DNA from 3 places in the Lysinibacillus sp. UBA6686 genome. Region 3 is predicted to be linked to each of the others. Evidence: riboswitches for the same ligand, from Rfam matches in the RefSeq annotation. Region 3 holds a riboswitch; each other region holds the start of a gene.
What was found. A riboswitch is a leader RNA that binds a small molecule or an ion and turns the genes downstream of it on or off. The one in region 3 is predicted to bind S-adenosylmethionine.

Region 1 (8,124 bases), on a different contig from region 3:
ATTGGTTCATTACCAATTGTACTGTTTGGTAATGAAGAGCAGAAGCAAAAATACTTACCAAAGCTAGCATCAGGTGAATTAATTGCTGCCTATGCATTAACAGAGCCAGGTTCTGGTTCAGACGCATTAGGGGCAAAAACAACTGCAAAATTAAATGATGCAGGTACACATTATATTCTAAATGGTGAAAAGCAATGGATTACAAACGCAGGCTTTGCAGATGTATTTGTCGTGTACGCTAAAATCGATGGCGATAAATTCTCTGCATTTATCGTAGAACGTGCATTCAATGGCGTGTCAGTGGGACCTGAAGAGAAGAAAATGGGGATTAAATCTTCATCCACTCGTACATTAGTGTTAGAAGATGCAGAAGTGCCTGTAGAAAATTTATTAGGTGAAATTGGCCGTGGGCATGTAATTGCCTTTAATATTTTAAATATTGGTCGTTATAAGCTAGGCGTTGGTACAATTGGTGGATCTAAGCGTGCATTAGAGCTAGCGATTCAATATACAAACCAACGTCAGCAATTTAAAACAAAGCTGTCTGATTTCAATTTAACAAAAGAAAAATTATCAACAATGGCTTCTCAATTATATGCGTCTGAGTCATTAAACTACCGTACTGTAGGCTTATTTGAGGATCGCTTAAGTCAGTTAAACCCTGAGGAGCAAAAGCAAGGAACGGTAATTGCCGGTGCTATTGCTGAGTATGCGATTGAATGCTCGATTGCCAAAGTGTTTGGTTCAGAAACATTAGATTATATCGCAGATGAAGCGGTGCAATTACATGGTGGCTACGGCTTTATGGCTGAATATGAGGTAGAGCGAATTTATCGCGATTCTCGTATTAACCGAATCTTTGAAGGAACAAATGAAATTAACCGTATGATTGTACCAGGTACATTTATGAAGAAGGCATTAAAGGGTGAGCTACCACTATTACAAGTAGCCCAAAATTTACAGCAGGAGCTGCTTATGCTGATGCCTGAAGATATAGGCACAGAGCCACTAGCACAAGAAAAATACCTTGTGAAAAATGCAAAGAAAATTGCAGTTTTAGCAGCGGGATTAGCAGCACAACGCTTTGGTCCGAAGCTTGATCAGGAGCAAGAGGTATTGGTAAATATTGCGAATATCGCAAACCAATTATTCGCTATGGAATCAGCTGTCTTACGTACAGAAAAAGCGATTGCTCGTGATGGTGCTGAAAAAGCTCATCAAAAATTATTGTACACACAAATCTTCTGTCAAGAAGCATTTGCAGAAATTGAAAAAGAGGCAAAAGATACAATTCTTGCTTCAGCTGACGGAGATGCAGCGCGCATGACGTTATCTGCACTACGTAAGCTAACACGCAATAATCCTTACAACTTAATCGCGAAGAAACGTGAAGCCTCTGTTAAGTTGATTGACGCAGAAAAATATGTAGTGTAAATAAATCAAACAGCCCAGCTATCTGTAATAGGATAGCTGGGCTGTTTGTGGGTGAGAAGGATAGATTTGCAAAAGCAACTGATAGAAACAGTTAAGTGAAGGATAGAATTAAGAATGTGACGGATAGAATTAAGAAAGAAATGGATAGACTGTAGTAGAGGCCTGGGATTGGTGTGAGACTGAGAATTGTTTCATTTTGGTTTGTATGGTTATGATGGTATACTACAGAAAATAAGGAAGACACAGAAAATCAGTGTCCTCAAAAAGAAAGTAGAGGAGCCTTTCGATGACGATTCAATTTATCCAATATCCAAAATGTACAACTTGTAAGAAAGCTCAAAAATGGCTAAATGACAACGATATAACTTATGAAGAGGTACACATTGTAGAACAGCCACCTTCAAAGGACGAATTAACAAAGTTATGGCAAGCAAGTGGACTACCTCTTAAAAAGTTTTTTAATACGTCTGGCATGAAGTATCGTGAGCTTGGTTTGAAGGATAAACTTGCCGATATGACCGATGAGGAGCAGCTTGAGCTACTTGCTTCTGATGGTATGTTAATCAAACGTCCAATCGTTACTGATGGAAAAAAAGTAACGTTAGGGTTTAAAGAATCTGATTTTGAGCAAGCTTGGAAATAGCCGTAAATATCCTTGTTTTTATAGGAGAAGTATGGCACACTGAAAGTGAATATATTACATATTTATGGAGGGGTTTTTTGCATGAGCACACCTAAAGACTTACGATACTCTGAAGAACATGAATGGGTAAAAGTAGAAGATGGAAAAGTACGTATTGGTATTACACACTTCGCGCAATCTGAATTAGGAGATATCGTTTTTGTTGAGCTTCCACAAGTTGGCGATGAAATCAAAACAGACGATCCATTCGGTAGCGTAGAATCAGTAAAAACTGTTTCTGAATTATATGCGCCAATTTCAGGTACTGTAGTTGAAGTAAATGCAGATTTAGAAGATAGCCCAGAATTCGTTAATGAATCACCATATGAAAAAGCTTGGATGATCGTTGTTGAGCCTGCTGATGCATCAGAAGTAGAAAAGCTTATGACAGCAGAGCAATACGAAGAAATGGTCGCTGAATAAGACAAGCCCTAATAGAAAAACGTCGGCATTCACCGACGTTTTTTATTATCTTCATGGTTGGGGAGATAGTCGCTTCCAATGGGTGTCTAACATTACCATCGTTGACACTTAATTGATATAATGACTATAAGGAAAAGGGATATGTCTAATGGGGGTGGCGTGATGTTCGAGGGAAAATGCTTAATTGTTGAAGGCCGTTCGGATAAGCTTCAAATTGAACCTATTTTAAGTGAAGATGTCACAATACTTTGTACGAATGGTACAATTGGTGTGCATCAATTAGAAGTGCTGCTTGATCCATATGAGGGCTGTGAGCTTTATACATTTTTTGATGCAGATCCATCAGGGGATAAGCTACGGGCATTAATGGACAGACATTATCCAGAGGCAGAGCATTTACGTACAATGCCAACGTATAAAGAAGTTGAGACAACTCCGAGAAAGGTATTAGCAATGATATTGTTGCGAGCACATTTCTCAATCCATAATCAATATATTTTGTAAGGTTGCGTGAAAAAATGGAAGAATGGTCAAAAGAGCAGTGGGTCGCGGCTGTCCAGTCGGGGAAAAGAGCTGCCTTTTATTTATATACACCTATGTGTGGTACATGTGCAGTTGCATCGAAAATGATGATGATCGTTGAGCAATTACTGCCAAAGCTTCAAATCGGCAAAGCAAATTTAAATTTTGTTGAAGAGATTGCCTTAGATTACGAAATCGAAAGTGTACCATGTTTACTCGTCTGTGATGGCGGAAAAGTGACAGAAAAAGTCTATGCTTTTCAATCCGTACCGTTTTTATACGAATTGTTAAAAAAATCAATTGACTGAAGTTTGCTAGCGTGGTAAAGTAACAAATATATTACTAAAACATTGAATATATCGAACTCTTATGAAGAGTGGCGGAGGGAAGTGCCCTATGAAGCCCGGCAACCATCACAACGTGAAAAGGTGCCAAATCACCCAAAGATTTATCTTTGAAAGATGAGAGAACGGTTGAGCGTATAAATACGTGACCCCTTCTACTTGTCTGTGAGTGAAGGGGTTTTCTATATGAGAAAAGGAGTATTCGCTATGATCCAGCTTCAAAATATTACGAAAAAATACAAAACCGCAAATGGCGAATTAATAGCAGTCAAAGACGTAAACCTTTCCATAAATAAAGGTGAAATATTTGGCATTATCGGCTATAGTGGTGCTGGTAAAAGTACAATGATTCGTTTATTGAACGGTTTAGAAAAGCCAACATCTGGTACGGTGATGGTTAACAATCAAGAGTTTTCATCTATTAAGGGGCAAAAGCTTAGAGATGCAAGACAAAAGGTAAGTATGATTTTCCAGCACTTTAATCTACTATGGTCTAGAACCGTTGAAGAAAATATCGCTTTTCCACTAGAAATCGCAGGTGTTTCAAAGGCTCAGCGTGATGCACGTGTGAAGGAATTGATTACTCTTGTTGGTTTAGATGGACGTGATCAGGCGTATCCATCACAGCTATCAGGCGGTCAAAAGCAGCGTGTCGGCATTGCTCGAGCACTTGCTAATAATCCAGAGGTTTTATTATGTGATGAGGCAACCTCAGCACTTGACCCAGAGACTACCGATGCAATCCTGGATTTACTTGTAGATATTAACGAACGTTTAGGATTAACTATTGTGTTAATCACACATGAAATGCACGTTATCCGTAAAATCTGCCATCGTGTAGCAGTAATGGAGGCAGGCGAAATAGTAGAACGTGGTGAGGTATTACAAGTATTCCAGGCACCTCAAGCTGCTATTACGAAAAAATTTGTATCACAAATTACAGATACGAAGGAAACGCAGGAGACGGTTGCACAAATAAAAGCAAATTATCCAACTGGACAACTTGTTAAGCTAATTTTTGTGGGAGAAAAAACAGAGCAGCCCGTTATTTCACACCTCGTCAAGCACTTTGATGTAGAAGTTAGTATTGTGCACGGTAATATCTCTCAAACAAAAAATGGTGCTTACGGTACGCTTATTGTGCAAATTGATGGAACCGAGTCAAATGTGGCTGATGCACTAGGTTACTTAAATACAGTTGAAGTACAAACGGAGGTGATTGCAAATGCTAACTAATCTCTTTCCGAATGTCGACTGGGAGCGAATGTGGGCAGCTACCTATGAAACACTGTATATGACAGCTATTTCAACCGTAGTAACATTCATCCTTGGCTTATTAATTGGAATCGTATTATTTTTAACAAGTCCCCATCAACTATGGGCTAATAAAATTGTTAATTTCTTAACAGGTTCACTCGTAAATATTTTCCGTTCGATTCCATTTATCGTGTTAATTATTTTATTAATTCCATTTACAAAATTTTTGCTTGGCACAATCCGTGGAGCCAATGCTGCGTTGCCAGCACTAATTATTGGTGCAGCACCATTCTATGCACGTATGGTATTGATTGCATTACGTGAAATTGATAGAGGGGTAATCGAGGCAGCGCGTTCAATGGGTGCTAAAACATCTACTATTATATGGAAAGTGTTAATTCCAGAATCATTACCTGCGCTTATTTCAGGTATTACTGTAACAGCTGTAGCGCTTGTTGGTTATACAGCAATGGCAGGAATTATTGGTGCCGGCGGGTTAGGAAACTTAGCCTTCTTGGATGGCTTCCAGCGTAATCGCTCAGATGTGACATTAATGGCAACTATTCTAATCTTAGTAGTCGTATTTATTATTCAATGGATAGGCGATATGATTACAGCTAAAACAGATAAACGTTAAAGGTTATTTCGGTTTTCTGCCGTTAACATACTTTGAACAAAATAAAAGGGAGTGTAATAAAATGAAGAAGCTATTAACAGGATTATTCTTATCAGTATTAGTGCTAGCTTTAGCGGCTTGCGGTGCTGGTAAAAAAGACGATGCAAGCTCAGGTGCATCAACAGAAGATAAAACAGATAGTAAAGAAAATGTGACATTAACTGTAGGTGCCTCTAATACACCACACGCAGTAATTTTAGAAAAAGCAAAACCTATTTTAGCAAAAGAAGGTATTGATCTTAAAATTGAAACGTATACAGATTATGTATTACCAAACCAAGATTTAGCATCAAAAGACCTTGATGCTAACTATTTCCAACATATTCCTTATTTTGATTTACAAATTAAAGATAATGGCTATGATTTCGTCAATGCTGGTAGCATTCATATTGAGCCAATCGGTATCTACTCTAAAAAATATAAATCTCTTGAGGATCTACCAAAGGGCGCAACAATTTTACTTTCTAGCTCAGTTTCAGACCACGGTCGTATGCTTTCATTATTAGAAGCTAAGGGCTTAATTAAATTAAAAGATGGTGTTGATAAAACAGCAGCAGAAATCAAGGATATCGCAGAAAATCCTAAAAACTTTAAATTCGATGCAAATACAGCACCTGAAATGCTTGTGCAAATGTATGAAAATAATGAAGGTGATGCAGTTCTTATTAACTCTAACTATGCAATCGACAACGGCTTAAACCCAATTGAAGATGCTATTGCTCTTGAAGAGAGTGAAAAGTCTCCATACCTTAATATTATAGCTGTACGTGCTGGTGATGAAACAAAACCAGAAATTAAAAAATTAGTAGAAGTATTAACTTCTAAAGAAATCCAAGACTTCATGCTTGAAGAATGGAAAGGTGCAGTTCTACCAGTTAAATAATTTATTGTAATAAAATAAACTGTTAAATAGTACAAACCAAGGTTTGTACTATTTTTTTGTAAAAATTGAGTTAGGTTAAACAGGTATTTAAGAAAAAAACCCTACTTTATGAAGAAAAATTATAAAATGAAATATATCCCTATTTATAAAAATTTTCGATATGGTATAACTAGTTTGTAGAAAGGAGTTGTGTAAAATTATTAAAAGTCGAAGTTTTAAGTTAGTGATCATATGCATTTTATTTATGTCACTTAATAGTACAATTATAAAGGCGGATAATATTACAGAAGATGAACGTTCTACATGGATTTGGAATCCGTGGATACTTGTAGATAACGAAATTAATACCTTGGAGTTTTTAGAAACTAAACAAATAAACAAGGTTTATTTACAAATTGATTATGAAATATCTAAAAAAGTTTATCAAAGCTTTATTGAAAAGGCTACAGCTAAAGACATCCAGATATACGCACTAGCTGGAGAAAGCTATTGGATTACCGAGAATGGAATTGAATATCAAAATCAACTTATGGATTGGTTAGAGCACTATCAACATGAAGCAACAGATGTACAACGTTTTTTAGGGATACATTTAGATATTGAGCCCTATGATACAACTCTTTGGACTACAAAACAAACAACTGCGATTCAGACCTATCAACAATTAGTTGTGCAAGCAAAAAAGAAAGCACAGTCGTTCAATTTACCACTACAATTAGATATACCCTTTTGGTATGATGAGATTTCATACGACACTAAATATGGTAATGGTATTTTATCTGAATGGTTAATTGACCATTCGGATGGTGTGACGATAATGGCTTATCGAGATAATTCACAGGAAATTATAAAAATCGCGAAAAATGAAATCGAATATGCCAAACAAATGAATAAAAAAGTTGTTGTAGGTGTTGAAACTTTGAAGTCAAAAGAGGGAGACTCTGTTAGCTTCTCAGAAGAAGGAGAAGCATATATGAATCGGCAGTTGAGCAAAGTTCAAGAATATTTTTCTAAAAAAACGAGCTTTAAAGGTATTGCAATCCACCATCTGGAAAGTTGGATGGAGATGCGACCATAGGCGAGAAGCCATTCAAATGACTTAGAAAACCTGTAAGTAGCAAAAAGGGCATTTTCCCATTTTCCCCCATTGTCATCATAAAGTAAAGAATCTGCAAATTTTCTCCGTTTTATATGAGAAAACAGCAGATTTTTTCTATTTGTATTCCTGCCTTGAATCTTCATCTTGTTTAGAATTTGTTCAGTTCATATTGTTATATTCTTATAAAAGGATTTGAATATGATATACTGTGAAACATTTATGAAGTTTCTAACAACATTGTGTAAAAAAATTCCTACATTTATCTTATTTCTCGAAAATGTATGTTAAAATAGAAAAATAATCCAATATAAAGTGGGATAGTTATCCATTTTTATCTTCTTTTGGTAGATGTTTTTTTCTTTGAAAGTATAACATCAGCCGTAAAATAACTCGTACCTCTTAAACCACGAAGTTTCTATTAATAGTTACACTCATGCACGATAAACGCCCAAATAAGTATGTACATTTTGATTACCTATGTGTATTACAACTTTACATGGAGTAGCAAGTAAGATAATCTAGTACAGTTGATTTAGCTGGATTTTGATTGCCTAAACATTCATGTGCTTGTATAGAGAAGTAGTTAATAAGCAAAAGTGCACATATTTAACAACATATTAATAGGTAATATAATGAAAAATTACTGAATAACAGCTATTTCCTACGATAATTCCACAGTGCAAACAAATATCATATTGAAAAATATTAGAGGAGCATAGGATGGACACTTTAATTAAAACGACACAAAAAGTGGATATATTGAAAGAAAGTGATATTCCCCCATTTTTTGATGTGTTAAAGGCA
Region 2 (8,124 bases), on a different contig from region 3:
ATAACCCGATTACCCAAGCAATTATTGCTGAAGATCCACCAATAGAAGTACAAGCTCGGATTGATAGTGAGACATCACTGGTGAAAAGCCCTCCAATTCCAGCCATAATGGTAGGCATAACAAACGCAAGCAATACTTCTTGCCATAGAATAAAGCTATTTTCTTGATGAATATCCTCAACTTCGTTAATCGTTTTCATTTTAGACCTCCATTTTTCCACGATATATAATTAGGCACCTAACTATATATCAAAAAGGAAAGCTAGCCTACCAGCTAACCTTTTTGTTTCTTTTAATCATATGAGCTATCATCACTCGCTGCAATTCCTTGCATTATTCTATCTAATAACTCAAGAAAAACCCCTCGCTCCTCGACACTTAGAAAGTTAACAATTGACTCTAACCAAGCAAAATGTTCTGGAGCCATATCTGATAGTTGTTTTTTTCCTTTCTCAGTTAATGTCACTAATTTTAGACGACCATCCTCTGGACTCAAACGCCGTGAAACTAGTCCATCTCTTTTCAAAATATCAATTAAACCTGTCACAGTAGCTCTTGTTATCCCAAGATGCTCTGCTAATTGAGATGGCAATTCTTCACCATCATTGTCTTCAAGATCAGCTAATAATCGATAGCGACCTGTAGATAAACCAAATTTAGAAAAATGGTTTTCCGCAGCACTTCCTAGCATCGCACCTGCAGCCATTAATCTCGATGCGACAAGTATAGCCTGTGCATCAACTTCTAATTGGTAACGTTCAATTTGACTTTTCGATTGAGCAAACGAAGGAGCAGCATTCATATCATACATTTTATTTTTATCTTTAACCATACATGTAGTATGGCACCTAACTATTTAAATGTCAAATATTTCTTTTATATTTTAGGAGACCCAATCCACATAATAAATTATGTTCTATCAATGAATTTAAATTCCTATTGACTAACGAAGCCCTGTCTCCATGATGAAAATTGTAAATGAATTCCGCACTTTTGGGCTTTTAAGATTATCTTCCCTGGATTGCACGTTGGGGTTACCGTACTTCCTAGTCTAATTTCTAAACATTTCCTAGCTTTAAAAGGAATGGTTGATTATGATACTAGCCTTATAACACAAGGAGCATTGGAGCTTTATTTAAAAAGTGGAATGTTTCATTTACATAGTACAATGCTTTCAAAAAAGTATGGAGAAAAGTCAACATGAAGGTACAAAAACTAGCAAACTGGATTATTTACGACCAAACTCGCCTGATACTAAACTTCAATTTGTTTTACTACCAGAAAAAATATAGAAACTTTAATTCAACATTTACTGATAAAAGACATGCATATTAAAGCCATTGGCGAAAATTACTTTTTACAAAAATCAATACAAAAAAAACAAATCAATCCCTAATTACACAAGGTCTTCAAAAAAATTCATGGCTGTAACAGAAAGAATAAAAAGTTACACGTTTTCCTTGTATCCCTATTGAACTTGTAAACTATAAATAAATATGCTATTGTATTTGTAATCGTTATTTCTGAAAATTCTTATATTGCATTTCTTATCAAGAGAGACGGAGGGATTGGCCCTATGAAGTCTCAGCAACCAGCCTATAGGTATGGTGCTAACTCCAATTGGCAAAATGTTTGCCTTGAAGATGAGAAGACTAACATTTGTTGCTTTACACAAGAGTCCTCTTCTCCAAGGAGGACTCTTTTTTGTGGTTATGATTGGACAAGTAAGACAAGCAGGAATAACTCATACTAATAGAAAGCAGGTAAATACGATGTCGAATGAACTTTTACAAGCAGTGCAGCTATTGAAATCAAGAAAATGGGTGGATTTAACACATACATTTGGACCAAATTCACCTCACTTCTTTATGTTTGAGGATGCAAAGTTTGAAACCTTATTTTCACATGATGATGGTTTCTTTGCGCAGCAATTCACTTTTCCTGGACAATATGGAACACATATCGATCCACCTATCCACTTTGTTAGGGACACACGCTTTTTAGAAGATTTGGATTTAAAAGAATTAGTACTACCCTTAATCGTGATTGATAAATCGAAGGAAGTCGAGCAAAATAATGATTTTACCTTAAGTGTTCAGGATATTCTTGACTTTGAGGCTGAGCATGGAGAAATTGAAGCAGGTACGTTTATTGCCCTACGTACCGATTGGAGTAAGCGTTGGCCTAATAAGGATGCCTTTAATAATAAGGATGCTGAGGGTCATAATCATATACCAGGTTGGGGATTAGAGGCATTACAGTTTTTATTTAAAGAACGAAAAATTAACGCTATTGGTCACGAGACTTTCGACACTGATTCAGCAGCGGATTTTCGCAAAAATGGTAAGTTAGATGGTGAATATTTTGTACTTGAGCAAGACACTTATCAAATTGAGCTTTTAACAAATTTGGATCAGCTACCGCCAAAAGGGGCTGTCATATTCAATATTGTACCGAAACCAGAAAGAGCGTCTGGATTCCCTGTTCGTTCATTTGCCATCTTACCTTAAAAATAAATAAGGGTCTTATTCGCTTAGAAGAATCAGACCCTTATTTATTTCTTTTTTTGAAAAAATAATAAATGACCAACATTAATATGATGAATACTACGATAAGATAAATACTGTAGTGAGATAAGTAAAATCCCACATAGCGCCATTTCTCACCTAATACTTTTCCTAATGTAATAAAAGTAAATGTCCAAATAAACGCGCCTGCATAAGCAAAAATGGCAAATTTTCTATAAGGATAGTTGTTAATGGCTGCTACATATGCGGTAAGATGGCGTACACCTGGAATAAAATAACCGATTAGTAATAAGGCTGGTCCTATTTTCGTAAATAATTTTTTAGTAAAATTAATTTTTTGCTTAGTAATATGAATCTTCGGACCATATTTATGTAACAAAGGTAGCCCGAATCGAAAACCTATATAATAACTTAAAGTAATGCCACCTATTGCACCGATAGTTGCGCTAAGTAATGCCGGAACATGTTCTAGTGTTTCTCGATATACACTATATCCTATATATGTTAAAAATATTTCATCAGGAATAGGCAGCCCGACAATCCCTCCAACTAGGATAAGAATTATGCCAAAATACCCGTAATGTTCAATAAGAGATTGTACATGATGTGCCATAAAATCATCCCACCTAAAGCATTTTAATAACTTTCGTTAGCTTTATCATACTCAATGTAGTTAACATTATGAGTGCCATAGCTTCAATCTTTTTTTACTTTGACATCCCCTCTAAATTTACTAAAAATATTATTCGATTCCAAATAATTACTTTCTTAAATTATTTGTAGCTCTTTCAAGGCATAATATATACCCCCTTCAATGGATTTCTTCGTTATATAATCAGCACTATTCTTCAATGCCTCACTTGCATTACCCATTGCAACCCCAAAACCAACCTGTTCTAACATATCTATATCATTATCGCCATCGCCAAACGCAAGTGCTTCCTCAGAACTTAAATTGAAATAATCAAGTACAGCCTGAACAGCAATCGATTTGGAAATATCAGATTGCAATACATTCGTAATATACGGATGCCATCTTTTAAATTTTAAATGAGGAAATTGTGTTGTATATATTTGCTCAATATCTTCATTAGCATATAAACACATTAGATAAATTTCCTGTTCTACAATATTTTCATGAAATTCAGGAAATTTAGATAAAGATAATGTTTCTTGCAGGGCTTTAAGTGTCCTTGGCTTGTGTACGTTATTCATAAATAATTGTTCTGTAAAAAATGAAAGACTTTGTTTATTCTCATTAGCAAAGGCATGAACTGCTTGGACTATATTTTTGTCAATTGGTACTTTATGTATTACCTGATTTTGATGCTTAACATATGCACCATTTGCGGTTATAAATGTCTCTATACCCATGTTTCTTAAACTTTGACACATTGATAAAGGTCTACCTGTAGCCGCAACAATACGAATTCTCCTCTGTTTTAGCTCATCTATTACCTTCCTTGTGCTTTCTTCAATACAGCCATCTTCATAATTAATAAGTGTTCCATCTACGTCAAAAAAAACAATTTTGCAATCCATCATACACACTCCATTTTCATCCATCAACATAAATAGTTACAAATACCTACATTAAAGCATAATCCATTTAACTTTTATTCATTATACTGAAAAACACTATTGCAAATACATATAGAAACCTCAACAAACAAAAAAGTAATAATATTTTCACTTTAATAATGCTAAAGGAGTATACCAAAGAACATAGAATTGTTAAAATGAAAGATAATCAATTAAATACATTGAACGATAATACCCATCGTAAATATAGAACAAAAGAAATAATTAATAAATCAGCGTAAAGGAGTTGATTCTTATGGCATTTAACATTTACTACTATGAAAGTAGTGTGGATTGTAAGTTTTGCAAAAAGCACTTTACCACTTATAAGGTACGTCCTAATCGTTATAAAATTGTCGAAGAGCAAACAGATTTCATGCCCGTCTATGAGGGCTTAAATCCATTGCTATATGAAGTCGCTGTTTGTCCGTTTTGTGGCTATGCCTACCATAAATCCATGACAAGAACCTATGGGCCTTTCATGCTCCTTATCGATGAGCTGTACATTAAAGAGCTTCAAAAACCTATGAACATCTGTCAAGAGCGTACAGTGGATGATGCCATTATAAGTTTTAAGCTTGCTTATTTAGTGTCCAGGGCATCTATGGAAGAATCACTTCTTATGGCAAATTTCGCTTTAAAAATTGCCTGGTTATATCGCTTAAAAGAGGATCAGGAATCAGAAATGCGCTACCTTTTTGCGGCAAGGGATTTTTACAGTAAATCATTTGCATCCAATCAAGAAGGTAGTGAAAGAATTCAATATTTACATGCAGAATTAAGCCTACGACTTGGCGACATGACTGAAGCGAAAAAGGGATTCTCTCGATTAATTGCAGATCGAAATGTTTCCAATAAATATCGTAAATTGGCTCGCAATCGCTGGGAAAATTATAAGTATGATGAACAGTCAATCATCTTAAACGAAGATATTGGAAAAATTATCAATTGAAAGGATAAGGAGAGAAGTTACTATGCACCGATTTGTCAAAACAATTGATGTGAGAGAGGAAGATATATTTTCTGAACTACATCATTTTTTACTGAGAAAAAATAATCGCTATTTAACAAATGATGAGGTCATTGCATTAACAGGGGTTTCCGTGGAGCTGCTTTATAAATGGGTGAAGGCAGGAAAATTAAAAAATTCAATTTTCCCTAATCTAGGTGCCCCTTGTGAACGATGTGGGCAAATTACACAGAAAAAAATTTGTATTAGCTGCTCATCAACAATTGTTAATACACTAAAGCAGGAAGAAAAGGATCGTGCATGGTTTAATCAAATACAACGCAACAATCACAGGACTAGTACATACCACTATAAATAAGTTAAATACAACACCTCCAAAGTGTCCTATCTTTTCGATATCACACTTTTGGAGGTTTTTTAATCTATCTTCCTGATTCAAGACATAAATCCAAATTTAAACAAAATTTAAACAGAAATCTCCTTAACTTTAAACTTACCTGCGTATAATTGGGTTCAATCTATTGCGAGGGATTGATGAACAATGACAAAAGGGAAAAGAAATAAAATGCTATTATCTTTAAGTATTGCATTGACAAGTTTTATAGCATTTAATGGGAATGCAAATGCGGCAGTGGCTGCTCCAAAGATAGCAGAGCAGACAAGTTTAGAGCAGGGATCAGAAGTAAAGCAAGCTCGTACATCTAATGAAGCACTACAAGACTGGAAGAATTGGGTGAATGACCATGCATATAGTTTAAATTCCATTCAGCCTGAATCCTTTGAATCAACAAAAATTGCATCCAGTAAATTTGAAGATTTAGAGATGCTAAAGCCCTTATTACACGATAAGCGTATTGTTTTTTTAGGGGAAAGCTCGCATGGTGTAGCAGAGTTTAGCCTAGCAAAAACACGTATCATTCAGTTTTTACACCAAGAAATGGGCTACAACGTCCTTGCCTTTGAAAGTGGTATGGGGAACGTTATGAATGCTCAGGGGAAAATTGATAAGCAATCGGCTCAGCAGACAATGAAGGATGGAATTTTTGGTGTATGGTGGTCAAAAGAGACCCTACCGTTATTTGAGTATACTAAGAAAACCCAATCTACAGAGCAGCCTCTTATGTTAGCTGGCTTTGATATTCAACAACAAGGTGCCTTTACAGATGGGGGATGGCTAGAAAATAATCAGCTTGCTAAACAGTTCAGGGAGGTAGAGAATCAGCTTGTAGATTGGACCTACAGCAAGGATTTAAAAGGATATCAAAAGGCCAAACCAAGCATTATCGATGTGTATAAACAAGTAAAATCACAAATACCACTTAAAGAGAAAGAGTTAAAAGCAGCTTATCCGAGCGAGCCTCATATTACAAAGCTTATGGAGCGTACATTAGCTGACCGTATACGCTTAGCAGAAGAGTATGTAGAACTATCTATTCAATCAAACATTGATACTGAGCAAAATAAATATGATTCATTCTTTAAAACTATGGAATGGCGGGATCAAGGCATGTTGGAAAATTTACTTTGGCTAGCAGAGGAGATTTATCCGACTGAAAAGTTTATTGTTTGGGCACATAATGACCATATTCGCAAGGCCCAATCTGAAGTAATGGGCTCCCCTTATGCGCTAAACTTAATGGGTGAACGTCTACCAGACATCTATAAAAAGTATAGCTATGTACTTGGTCTATATATGGCAAGTGGAGAAAATGCAAGCAATGCACGTGAAACTTGGTCTGTATTACCTCCAGTCAAAGGATCTACTGAGGATATCCTTTCCTCAACGAAGAAGCCATACACATTTATTGATTTACGAAATCGCCAAAATGAAAGAGGTAATTCATGGATGTTTGAGCCACGTATATCCTATAGTTGGGGAGTTATGCAAGAGAGCTTTGTTCCTCGTGATCAATTTGATGGCATCCTTTTAATCGATAAAGTAAGTATTCCAAATTACATCGAATAAATTTTATAGCATTTAGCAAACTAGTTTTTCTAGTTTGCTATTTTTAAGTATCCATCGAAATCGTATCCCAGTCTTCATTGTGATGACCAATCAACCAGAATAGGCCTCTGCGCCTTTCCATAACAATACTTTCATTTACATCAGCAGGAGTCATTCGTTTTTGTATACGACTGTCTACGCAAGCCCAGTGTAGCCTATAGGTCTTGTCGGCTTCATCCAATATTTCTTCCTGGCTACGCATCGTAGTTTGAAGATAAAATTGCTCAAACGTTTCACAGTTAGAAATAACTTGAATAGCAAACTCACAATCACATACTTCATCAGGAAAATCAAGCTTGTCAACAAATCCAAGTACCCAAATTAGTGTCCAATAAGCCTCATATTGCCATGAAATATTAATGGCTTCCTGTGCATTTGGTTGTTGACTATATAAAAAGGCTATTTCATTGTCAGTTAGAATGTCTTCTACTTCATATTTACGCAACATACTGCTAAAGAAGTCTCTTGATTCCTCTACATTTTCTCCTTGTGCCACATCACAAGCAAATTGAATAACAATTAGTAAAGCTGCAGCTCTCCTAGCAATATCCTTTTTGGTTCTAAACTGACAAGCCTCAATTGGTGGAAGTTGCGGGAGTGAATCTGTATATGGAATACCCTTTTCTTTTAAATAGGCTATTGTTTTATTCTTTCTTTGATGGCCTTCTTCCGATGTCACCTCTTGTCCCCTCACCTTTTGTGTACAGGCATAAGGTCTAAAGTTGGATGGTCCCGATTGTCCATCAGGATAAACAATGACTTCTCCTTCTTTGTCTAATAAGGTGCCATTGGGTACAAAGCCAATACCCCCTATCACTGATAGTAGATTTGTAAATAACTGCATCTGTTCATCCTTTATCTCTTTTTCAGATTCAATTGCAATTACTGTATTTAACACAGAAATTTGCGTTAACACTAATTCTTTTAAATTGTCATCTTCAAAAGGAATACTGTTGTAAAAGCCCATCATTCCAGGAATATTATTCGCAAAGTATTCTGGGTTTGTATCTTCAGACATCACTCTAATTATCAATTTGTATT
Region 3 (8,124 bases):
AAATGGTAATTCACAGGCTTCGTACATTTCAAGAAGCTCTAGCATGGATAACCGTTTATTTAATACCTGCTCCTTATAAATATCTTCTTGTAATAAATGCTCTAATTCACGTTTATGTGGCGGACACTCTGTATAAACCGCTAGCTCTCGTATTTGTATACGACTAGCAGTCTCCTGCAATTCAACACTAGTGGCAAGCACCTCGTATAAGCTAACCGGATAATCTGTAGGAAGATGCAACCCATTTCCATTAGACGAAATGATTAGCTGATCATTGGCATTCAATTTAAATCGACGAAGAACTCGATGGATGAGCTTGCTGCTATTTTTGGGTATCACGCCAAGGTGATCTCCCTCCTGATAGCTTAATTCCTTTGGCAGTGCAATTTCAATATGACGTGTACTTCGGTCACTATTGGCTGATTGAAGCTCTTCATTTTTTATAATCGATGCATAACGGGCACCGTGTTTTAAAGCAAGTGGTACCGTTGCTAAGCCTTTTACAACTTGAATGGACAATTTTGTTTGTTCTAGTAGCATATTGTCATCTAACGTTAAATCATATGTCACTTTCATGGTTCTCCACAGTTGTTCTCGCCAGTTCTCCAATTGCTTTTCAAAATCTGCACTTACGTCCGCTTCCCCATGTGGCAAAATTCTTGTAGCCCCTTTAATGGCAAGCTGTTCATCTATCGTTTGAGGGACCTTTTGATACGTATAATGCCAATTTCGATCTCCGCAGCCAAACACAGCATAATTTATTCCTTTTAGACTATTCTCATTACTATTCTCTAGCCATGCAAGAAACTTTCGAGCGTTTCTTGGGGGATGACCATTATAAGAAGAGCAAACAATTAGTACAGCGCCCTCTTTAGGTAATTTTCCAGCATACTCATCTAGCGTAGCGACTTCACTTCGAATACCATACAGAACAGCTTCATCTGCTAACTGTTTGGCAATTCTTTCAGTAGTCCCTAAATCAGAACCATAGAGGATTAGCAAAGACATTTTTGCATTCTCTACACTAGTCTTTGGTAGAGGATACATTTTTTCTTGTCGCTGAGGTGCTACTGTCTTTTCCGGATCAATTACTCGATTACGCTGCTTTACTCGAATTTTAAAATCACCTGGCTTTATCGTTAGAGTTTGCTGTATTTTTAATTGATAATTGTCATAATCGATTAATTCAAAACGCTGTAAAATCATTCCTAATACCAATGTTGCTTCATGAAGGGCAAATTGCATGCCGATACAGGCACGCTGACCATTGCCAAACGGTTTAAAGGCATGTGTAGGAACATTCTGAGAATCTTCAAAGCGCTCTGGATAAAATTGTTCCGCATTTTCACCCCACGCATTTTTATCACGATGAAGCTGTGGCAGAAGGACACTGATATTGTCACCTTTTTTAATCAGGTACTTGTCGCCAATGACAGTATCCTCTTTTGCATAAAGCTCAAAGCCAGGTGCTGTCGGCCATAATCGTAATGATTCATTTAAAATTAGGCGAATGTACTTTAGCTGTAAAATCTGTTCATATGTCGGTGTTTCTTGAGTCAAGATTTGATCAACTTCAGCATAAGCCTTCTCTAAAACTTCAGGATGCTTGATTAAAAAATAGAGTGCAAAGGACAGCAATCCGCTAGTCGTTTCATGTCCGGCTATCAAAAATGTGATGATTTGATAACGAATATTTTCATCGCTCAGTGTTTCTCCTGTGTCTGGATCTTTTATATTTAACATGCGGCCTAGTAAATCTATCTGCTCTTGTGTACCTCTTGCCTTTCGCTCCTCAATAATTTTATCTACTAATGTAAACATTGTTTCAATGTCTTCGTTAAATTGGCGCCTTGTGCCAACCATCATCAGATTTTGTATCTTTAATCGAGAACTTTTTAACATAGCTTCATTTAAAGCACGGACCATGCTCATAATAAAAGGGCTATGTGTTTCTCTATAAAAGCTATTAAAGCGATAATTGAAGCCACAAAGTCCAATTGTATCTAGCGTCAATCGTGTCATATCCTCAGGGACATCAATTTCTTCCATCGGATTTAAGCGTTCCCATTTTTGTATCAGCTGTGTGCTAATATCTATCATCATCGAATGATAATCTTTCATAGCATGTTTACTAAACGTGGGAAGTAGGATGTTATGAGCCTTTTGCCAATTCGGTTCAGTTGTTCTGCTTGTAAATAGACCATCACCGCCAAAAGCACGAACATTTTCCAACTCACTATATATCTGTTTATCAAAACGAGAAACATCACAAACATCAGCTACCAATTCATGACCAGATATTACTAAGCTAGTATAACCTGGAATTTCTAATCGATATATCGGCCCATACTCTTCTGCAAGCTTACAAAGTGATAATGTTGGCTGCTCTTTATCGATTAAAGGCAAATGGCCAAGTGGACCAAATGTTTTTGGTTTTGGAACATCCTCTACACTAATCATCATGAATCCCTTCTTTCAGTAAATTTAAAATGATAGTTAAATCTATCATTTGATAAAATAATATACCATGCATTATGTAGATTCAACTTTATAGAAATTGTAAAAGGAAAAAATGGCAGTATTTGTGAACAAAGAGTGAAATAGCAAAAGCCCAACCTCTCACTCTAATCAGTTGAGACATTGGGCTTTTGAACCTTAAATTTAATTAAATATGATATTCAATTTCATCAACGAAATCCCATTCATATGGTGTTTCCTGATAAACATAGTAATTCAACCAGTTTGAGAATAACAAATGGGTGTGGGCACGCCATGTATTAATGGGCTCATTTGCTGGGTCGTCATTCGGGAAATAGTTCACCGGGACAGCAATGTCTAACCCTTTCGCAACATCTCGTCCGTATTCATCTGCTAAGGTTGTCGCGTCATATTCAAGATGACCTGTAATCATAATGTTTTTATTATCCTTGGACTGCACAATAAATACACCAGCTTCCTCTGAATAGGACAGTAAACGTAAATCAGGGTGATTGCGTACTTCATCGATTGAAACAGATGTATAACGAGAATGTGGTGCTGTAAATAAATCACTAAAGCCACGCACTAAGTCCACTGTTAAATCTGTAATAACATGCGAGTAAACCCCTGAGCATTTTGCTGGAAGTTCAACCTTCCCGATCCCATAATGATGATATAAAGCAGCCTGTGCCCCCCAACATATATGTAGAATCGATGTAACGTTTTTCTTAGACCAATCCATAATTTGTGAGATTTCCTGCCAGTAATTCACCTCTTCAAAAGCCATTTTCTCTACAGGCGCTCCCGTAATAATCATGCCGTCAAAGCGGCGATGACGAATTTGTTGGAAAGTTGTGTAAAAAAGCTGTAAATGTGATTTACTAACATTTTTTGATTCATGTGTTGCTGTATTTAAAAATGTAATATTGACCTGCAGTGGAGTATTCCCGAGTAAGCGCAGTAACTGCAGCTCTGTCTTCTCTTTCTCAGGCATTAAGTTTAAAATTAATATATTTAATGGACGAATTTGTTGTGTTTTCGCACGATCCTCTTCCATCACGAAGATTTTTTCCTCTCGTAAATGTTCTCCAGCTGGTAAGTTCTTTGGAATATTAATTGGCATCTTGCATTCCCCTCTCTTTTATTTATAAATGTGTTAATCGTAATGATTACAATGACACTTTTATGAAATTAAAAAATCCCCCTCATTCCATGCGAGATAGAATGAGAAGGACTTTACCACGTTCACTCTTATCTCTCAAAGGAAAAACCCTTTGCTGGAATTAGCACCTTTCTAACATTTGTTAGAGGTTGCTGAAGCGTCATCGGGCCAAATCCCTCAGCTTCTCTTGATAAGATTATTTAATTAAAATGAATTGTAACATGAACAATTAAGAATATCAATAAAACATAGAATATTTCGTCATTACAATGCATGTTCAGCTCAATTTTGATGAACACTAATTATCATAGCAACATATGAAATTTTATGGTAAACATGCTGTAATTATGTTAACATATACCTTTAGTAACAGAGAGGAACGTGAACTAGCTTGATTAAAATTGAATTTCCGAAACCAGATATAGTCATTCGCCAGCGTGAGCAGGATATAAAACCTGGAGATGTACCCATTACACCATACCACGGGTTTATTGACTTCCATAAAATCACACGAGACAAAGGTGGCATTTTCTTATTTTACAATGAGAAAAATGAGCTTTTATTTGTCGGTAAAGCACGTAAAATTCGTCAACGTATAAAAAAGCATTTTGAAGACAATGTATCGCCTATGAAAAATCATCGTCAAGAAATTTTCAAAATTGAGGTATATGAAATCGAAGATCCGATGGAACGTGAAATTTACGAAACATATGCCATTAATGTTTTCCGTTCTAAATATAATGTTGATAAAGTATTTTATTAAAAAAGAATCTGCTTGCCTCTTAAGTATTAGGCAAGCAGATTCTTTATTTTTTACTCTACAAAAAATGCCTTTCGTTCTTTCGTAATCCATTCCTCAAGCTCATGATCATCTCGTCTTAGTAGACGATTAATAAGGACGTCATGCCAAATATAATCTTCTAATAAATAGATGTGAACCGGATCATTTGTAATAAAAGCGGTTTCAAGATTTGAAGGAGAATGTCCATAAATCATCTCTTGCCCATCGATAGACAAGATAAACCAATGGGGAGTGGAAGATTTTTTTGTATAATAGGTCATTCGATGCCTATCAATGGATGACACAGGCTCATCCACGTATAGCGTAATACCATGTACAGCGACCTGTTCAGCCACCTCATAAATATCCTCTCGTAATGCTTCATACATCTCTTCCCACATAGAAAGAAGTACTTTTTTCTCAGCTTTTTTTAATAATGACTGACAATAATTAATAATGGTCTGCCTGCCTTTTAGCATTAACACTTTAGGCTCCGCTTCCTGCTCCTTAGATTCTAATTTCTCTAATTGATCACTAATAGACGTAAAATTCGATTGCCAACGCTGCTGTATTTGCTGCAGAAACATCTCAACAGGAATGGAACAATAAGTTGTTTGATCAACAGCTTCCTCTTTTAGCACTAATCCTTTTTCAACGAGTACATCCAGAATGTCATAAATTCTTGCTCGAGGAATACCAGAATTTTTGCTGACCTGATAAGCACTAATATGGCTCTTTTGTACAAGTGCTGTATAGGCCTTTGCTTCATATTCTGTAAATCCTAGCTCTTTTAATTGGGCGATTAATTCATCCATCCAATCCCTCCATTTCCTTTATTATAGAATAATTTAACGAATAGAAGCCAATGAAAAAAATATCTTTACAGAGAAACGAAAATTAGTTACTATTTCAGTAGTAACTATGTAATGAGGTGTCAACATGTTTTTTGAAGTAGATGTAAATGTAGTAATTTTATTGATCGCGTTTGGGTTTCTCGCTGCTTTTGTAGACTCAGTGGTTGGCGGTGGAGGCTTAATCTCATTACCTGCTCTGTTGTTTGCGGGTTTAAATCCTGCAGCAGCGGTTGCAACCAATAAGCTAGCAGGTACCATGGGTTCATTAACCTCTACAATTTCCTTTTATCGTTCAGGACAGCTAGACATTCGTTCTGTTTTAAAATACTTTCCACTAGCCTTTGTGGGGTCATTGTTTGGCGCATGGACTGTGCATTTAATCAATCCCTCTCTACTCAAGCCAATCATGCTCATAATGCTTGCAGGAGTAGCCGTTTATACAATTTTTAAAAAGGATTGGGGCTCTGTATCCGCTGTCAAAACATTATCGCCTTTGCACTTGGTTTTATTTATGTTTTTGCTATTTAGTATTGGCTTCTATGATGGATTTCTCGGCCCAGGTACAGGATCATTCTTAATCTTTAGTTTTTTACTTGTTGGCTTTGACTTTTTAAAGGCAGCAGGTAATGCAAAGTTTTTAAATTTAGCAAGTAACTGTGCGGGTCTTTTAATGTTCATCTACTTAGGACATGTTCATTTTGCCTATGGATTCATAATGGGTATCGCTCAAATTGCTGGTGCAATGGTGGGTTCACGTGTAGCCATTAAAAAAGGTAGCGGTTTTGTACGGGTTTTATTCATCATTGTGACCATAACATTATTAACAAAAAATGCATATGATTACTTTGCTCATTAATAAACATGAAAAATGCCATGAATGTATAATGATAATAAAGTTATGAATTTTGATTAATAAAAGCTAAGAGCCTTACTACATTCTACGTAGCAAGGCTCTTTAAAGTTGTTTAATTTAAGTGTAACTCTTCACAATTACTTGATATTATATAGGTGAATAGAAAGATAAATGAAAATTTAGTCTAGCAGTTGCAAAAGTAGGTTTTTATATTATTCCCTTATAATTTTTCAAAATGGAGGATTTATGAAAAAGATTATTGTTTTTGTATTAACGATATTTATATTATTCTCAGGATTCGTAACACAAAGTTATGCGTTGTCAGATTCGAAATCTGCGGCAATACAAGCGTTGCTAGATGATGCCAGTCGTATATCAGGTGTGCCGGGAATGTCAATCTCAATACTTGCTGATGATGAAGTGCTCTACTTTTCTTCAGGGTATGCAGACCGTGAAAAGGAGTTGTCTGCAAGTGAAAATACACTCTATGAGTTAGCCTCGGTTAGTAAAGCTTTTACCGGTATGGGTATTATGCTGTTGGAAAAGCAAGGGCTGCTCTCAATGACTGACCCTGTCCAAAAATATTTACCTTGGTTTACGTTAAAGTATCAAGGGAAACCTGTTGATATGCAAAGCCTTACACTAAATAACTTTCTTCACCATACCAGTGGTCTAACAAATATTAGGCATACTCAAAATATTCCACAAGGCAATACACCGGATATGTTGCAAAAGACTGTGGAAATGCTCGTGGATGCTGAATTGGCGTTTCCTCCCGGTGAACAGTATACCTATGGAACCGTTAATTATGACATATTGGGTTTGGTTATTGAGATGGTGTCGCAACAAAGCTATGAAGACTTTATGAGGGAACAGGTATTTCAGCCGTTAGGTCTTCATCAGACGTATGTTTATAAAGAAGATGCTCAAGCCACTGGACAGTTGGCGCAGGGCTACCGTTCTACCTTTTTTATGACAACTCCATTTAATGCTCCGGATTATGCTGGGAATAAACCCGCAGCCTACATCATTTCTAATACAAAAGATATGGCGCGTTGGATGGGCATACAGATGGGTATCGTGCAGGACATACCCGAAATATTTCACACGGTTATCGAAAAATCACATAGGGGTGATATGTCTGTTTCGGCTGTCAACGATATGTATTATGCGGCAGGCTGGTCGGTAAACGCCGACCAAACGATTATAGAGCACCCAGGGGGCAATCCCAATTTCGGAACTGAAATGGTCATACTGCTAAATGAACGAACAGCCATCTGCTTGCTGACCAATGGCGCAAATATCAATAGAAGCATGGTACTAAAAGTTAAAGATATATTAGATGGCAATCTAACTCAGTCATATGAAATAAGCGGCACACAGCTTTTGGATATCGTTTTGTCGTCTATCACAATTATTCTTTGCCTATTGGCCGGTTTGCTATTTCTCTTAGGATTACGCAGAATGAAAACGAATGAGCGGCAGCCAATGACAAAAAAGAGAATAATCGTAACAGTTATTTTCCTGATCGCTACGATTGCCCTGGGTATACTGTGCTGTGCTTTCGATTGGTCAACGATACTTATTTGGCGAACATATAGTGTTCTTACAGCTTTGATTTCGTCAGCATTATTAACAGCAAGCATTACATGGTTTGTATACACTCACCGGTAAAATACCTCGCTCCCAAGATAAGCATAATGTTAAGTAATTAAATTTCAATTTATCGGTACGCTTAATTTGACAAACATAAGACACTTCGGAGTCTTTTTTAATATCATCGACAATTTTCCACACAGTGAATTTTCGTCCACGGTATTTTTCTAAATCAATTTTGCCTCGGCCTAATTGCGTCCGGATTCGGCTTTGTGCTTAGGCCTGCGTGATACAGGTCAGTTTGCCATTATCGCATGGATGCGATGATACATCCTTTATGAACTCCTTTTCGATTCCGTGCCATCCCCAGGGGCTTTAAGCCAACAAATGTTTTTTGTGC

Region 1: it holds a riboswitch for S-adenosylmethionine, as region 3 does, so the genes downstream of both, B2R82_RS15470 (methionine ABC transporter ATP-binding protein) here and metA (homoserine O-acetyltransferase MetA) in region 3, are expected to answer to the same signal.
Region 2: it holds a riboswitch for S-adenosylmethionine, as region 3 does, so the genes downstream of both, B2R82_RS03530 (cyclase family protein) here and metA (homoserine O-acetyltransferase MetA) in region 3, are expected to answer to the same signal.

What each region holds. Positions count from the first base shown of each region.
Region 1 is NZ_DKJS01000059.1:43,551-51,674, reverse strand. Features, by position in the region: gene B2R82_RS15495 (acyl-CoA dehydrogenase family protein) at 1-1,434, shown strand, start outside; gene B2R82_RS15490 (arsenate reductase family protein) at 1,721-2,077, shown strand; gene gcvH (glycine cleavage system protein GcvH) at 2,159-2,539, shown strand; gene B2R82_RS15480 (hypothetical protein) at 2,702-3,043, shown strand; gene B2R82_RS15475 (thioredoxin family protein) at 3,058-3,369, shown strand; SAM riboswitch class I at 3,426-3,529, shown strand; gene B2R82_RS15470 (methionine ABC transporter ATP-binding protein) at 3,613-4,641, shown strand; gene B2R82_RS15465 (methionine ABC transporter permease) at 4,631-5,299, shown strand; gene B2R82_RS15460 (MetQ/NlpA family ABC transporter substrate-binding protein) at 5,361-6,221, shown strand; gene B2R82_RS15455 (amidase) at 6,466-7,299, shown strand; gene B2R82_RS15450 (response regulator) at 8,041-8,124, shown strand, end outside.
Region 2 is NZ_DKJS01000013.1:31,487-39,610, reverse strand. Features, by position in the region: gene B2R82_RS03540 (hypothetical protein) at 1-199, opposite strand, end outside; gene B2R82_RS03535 (MarR family winged helix-turn-helix transcriptional regulator) at 292-831, opposite strand; SAM riboswitch class I at 1,544-1,649, shown strand; gene B2R82_RS03530 (cyclase family protein) at 1,772-2,509, shown strand; gene B2R82_RS03525 (DedA family protein) at 2,550-3,140, opposite strand; gene B2R82_RS03520 (Cof-type HAD-IIB family hydrolase) at 3,296-4,069, opposite strand; gene B2R82_RS03515 (DUF2225 domain-containing protein) at 4,365-5,060, shown strand; gene B2R82_RS03510 (hypothetical protein) at 5,083-5,436, shown strand; gene B2R82_RS03505 (erythromycin esterase family protein) at 5,620-7,044, shown strand; gene B2R82_RS03500 (DUF4272 domain-containing protein) at 7,088-8,124, opposite strand, start outside.
Region 3 is NZ_DKJS01000046.1:48,160-56,283, forward strand. Features, by position in the region: gene B2R82_RS12335 (bifunctional cytochrome P450/NADPH--P450 reductase) at 1-2,460, opposite strand, end outside; gene metA (homoserine O-acetyltransferase MetA) at 2,666-3,601, opposite strand; SAM riboswitch class I at 3,727-3,837, opposite strand; gene B2R82_RS12345 (nucleotide excision repair endonuclease) at 4,032-4,403, shown strand; gene B2R82_RS12350 (TrmB family transcriptional regulator) at 4,454-5,236, opposite strand; gene B2R82_RS12355 (TSUP family transporter) at 5,361-6,131, shown strand; gene B2R82_RS12360 (serine hydrolase domain-containing protein) at 6,375-7,802, shown strand.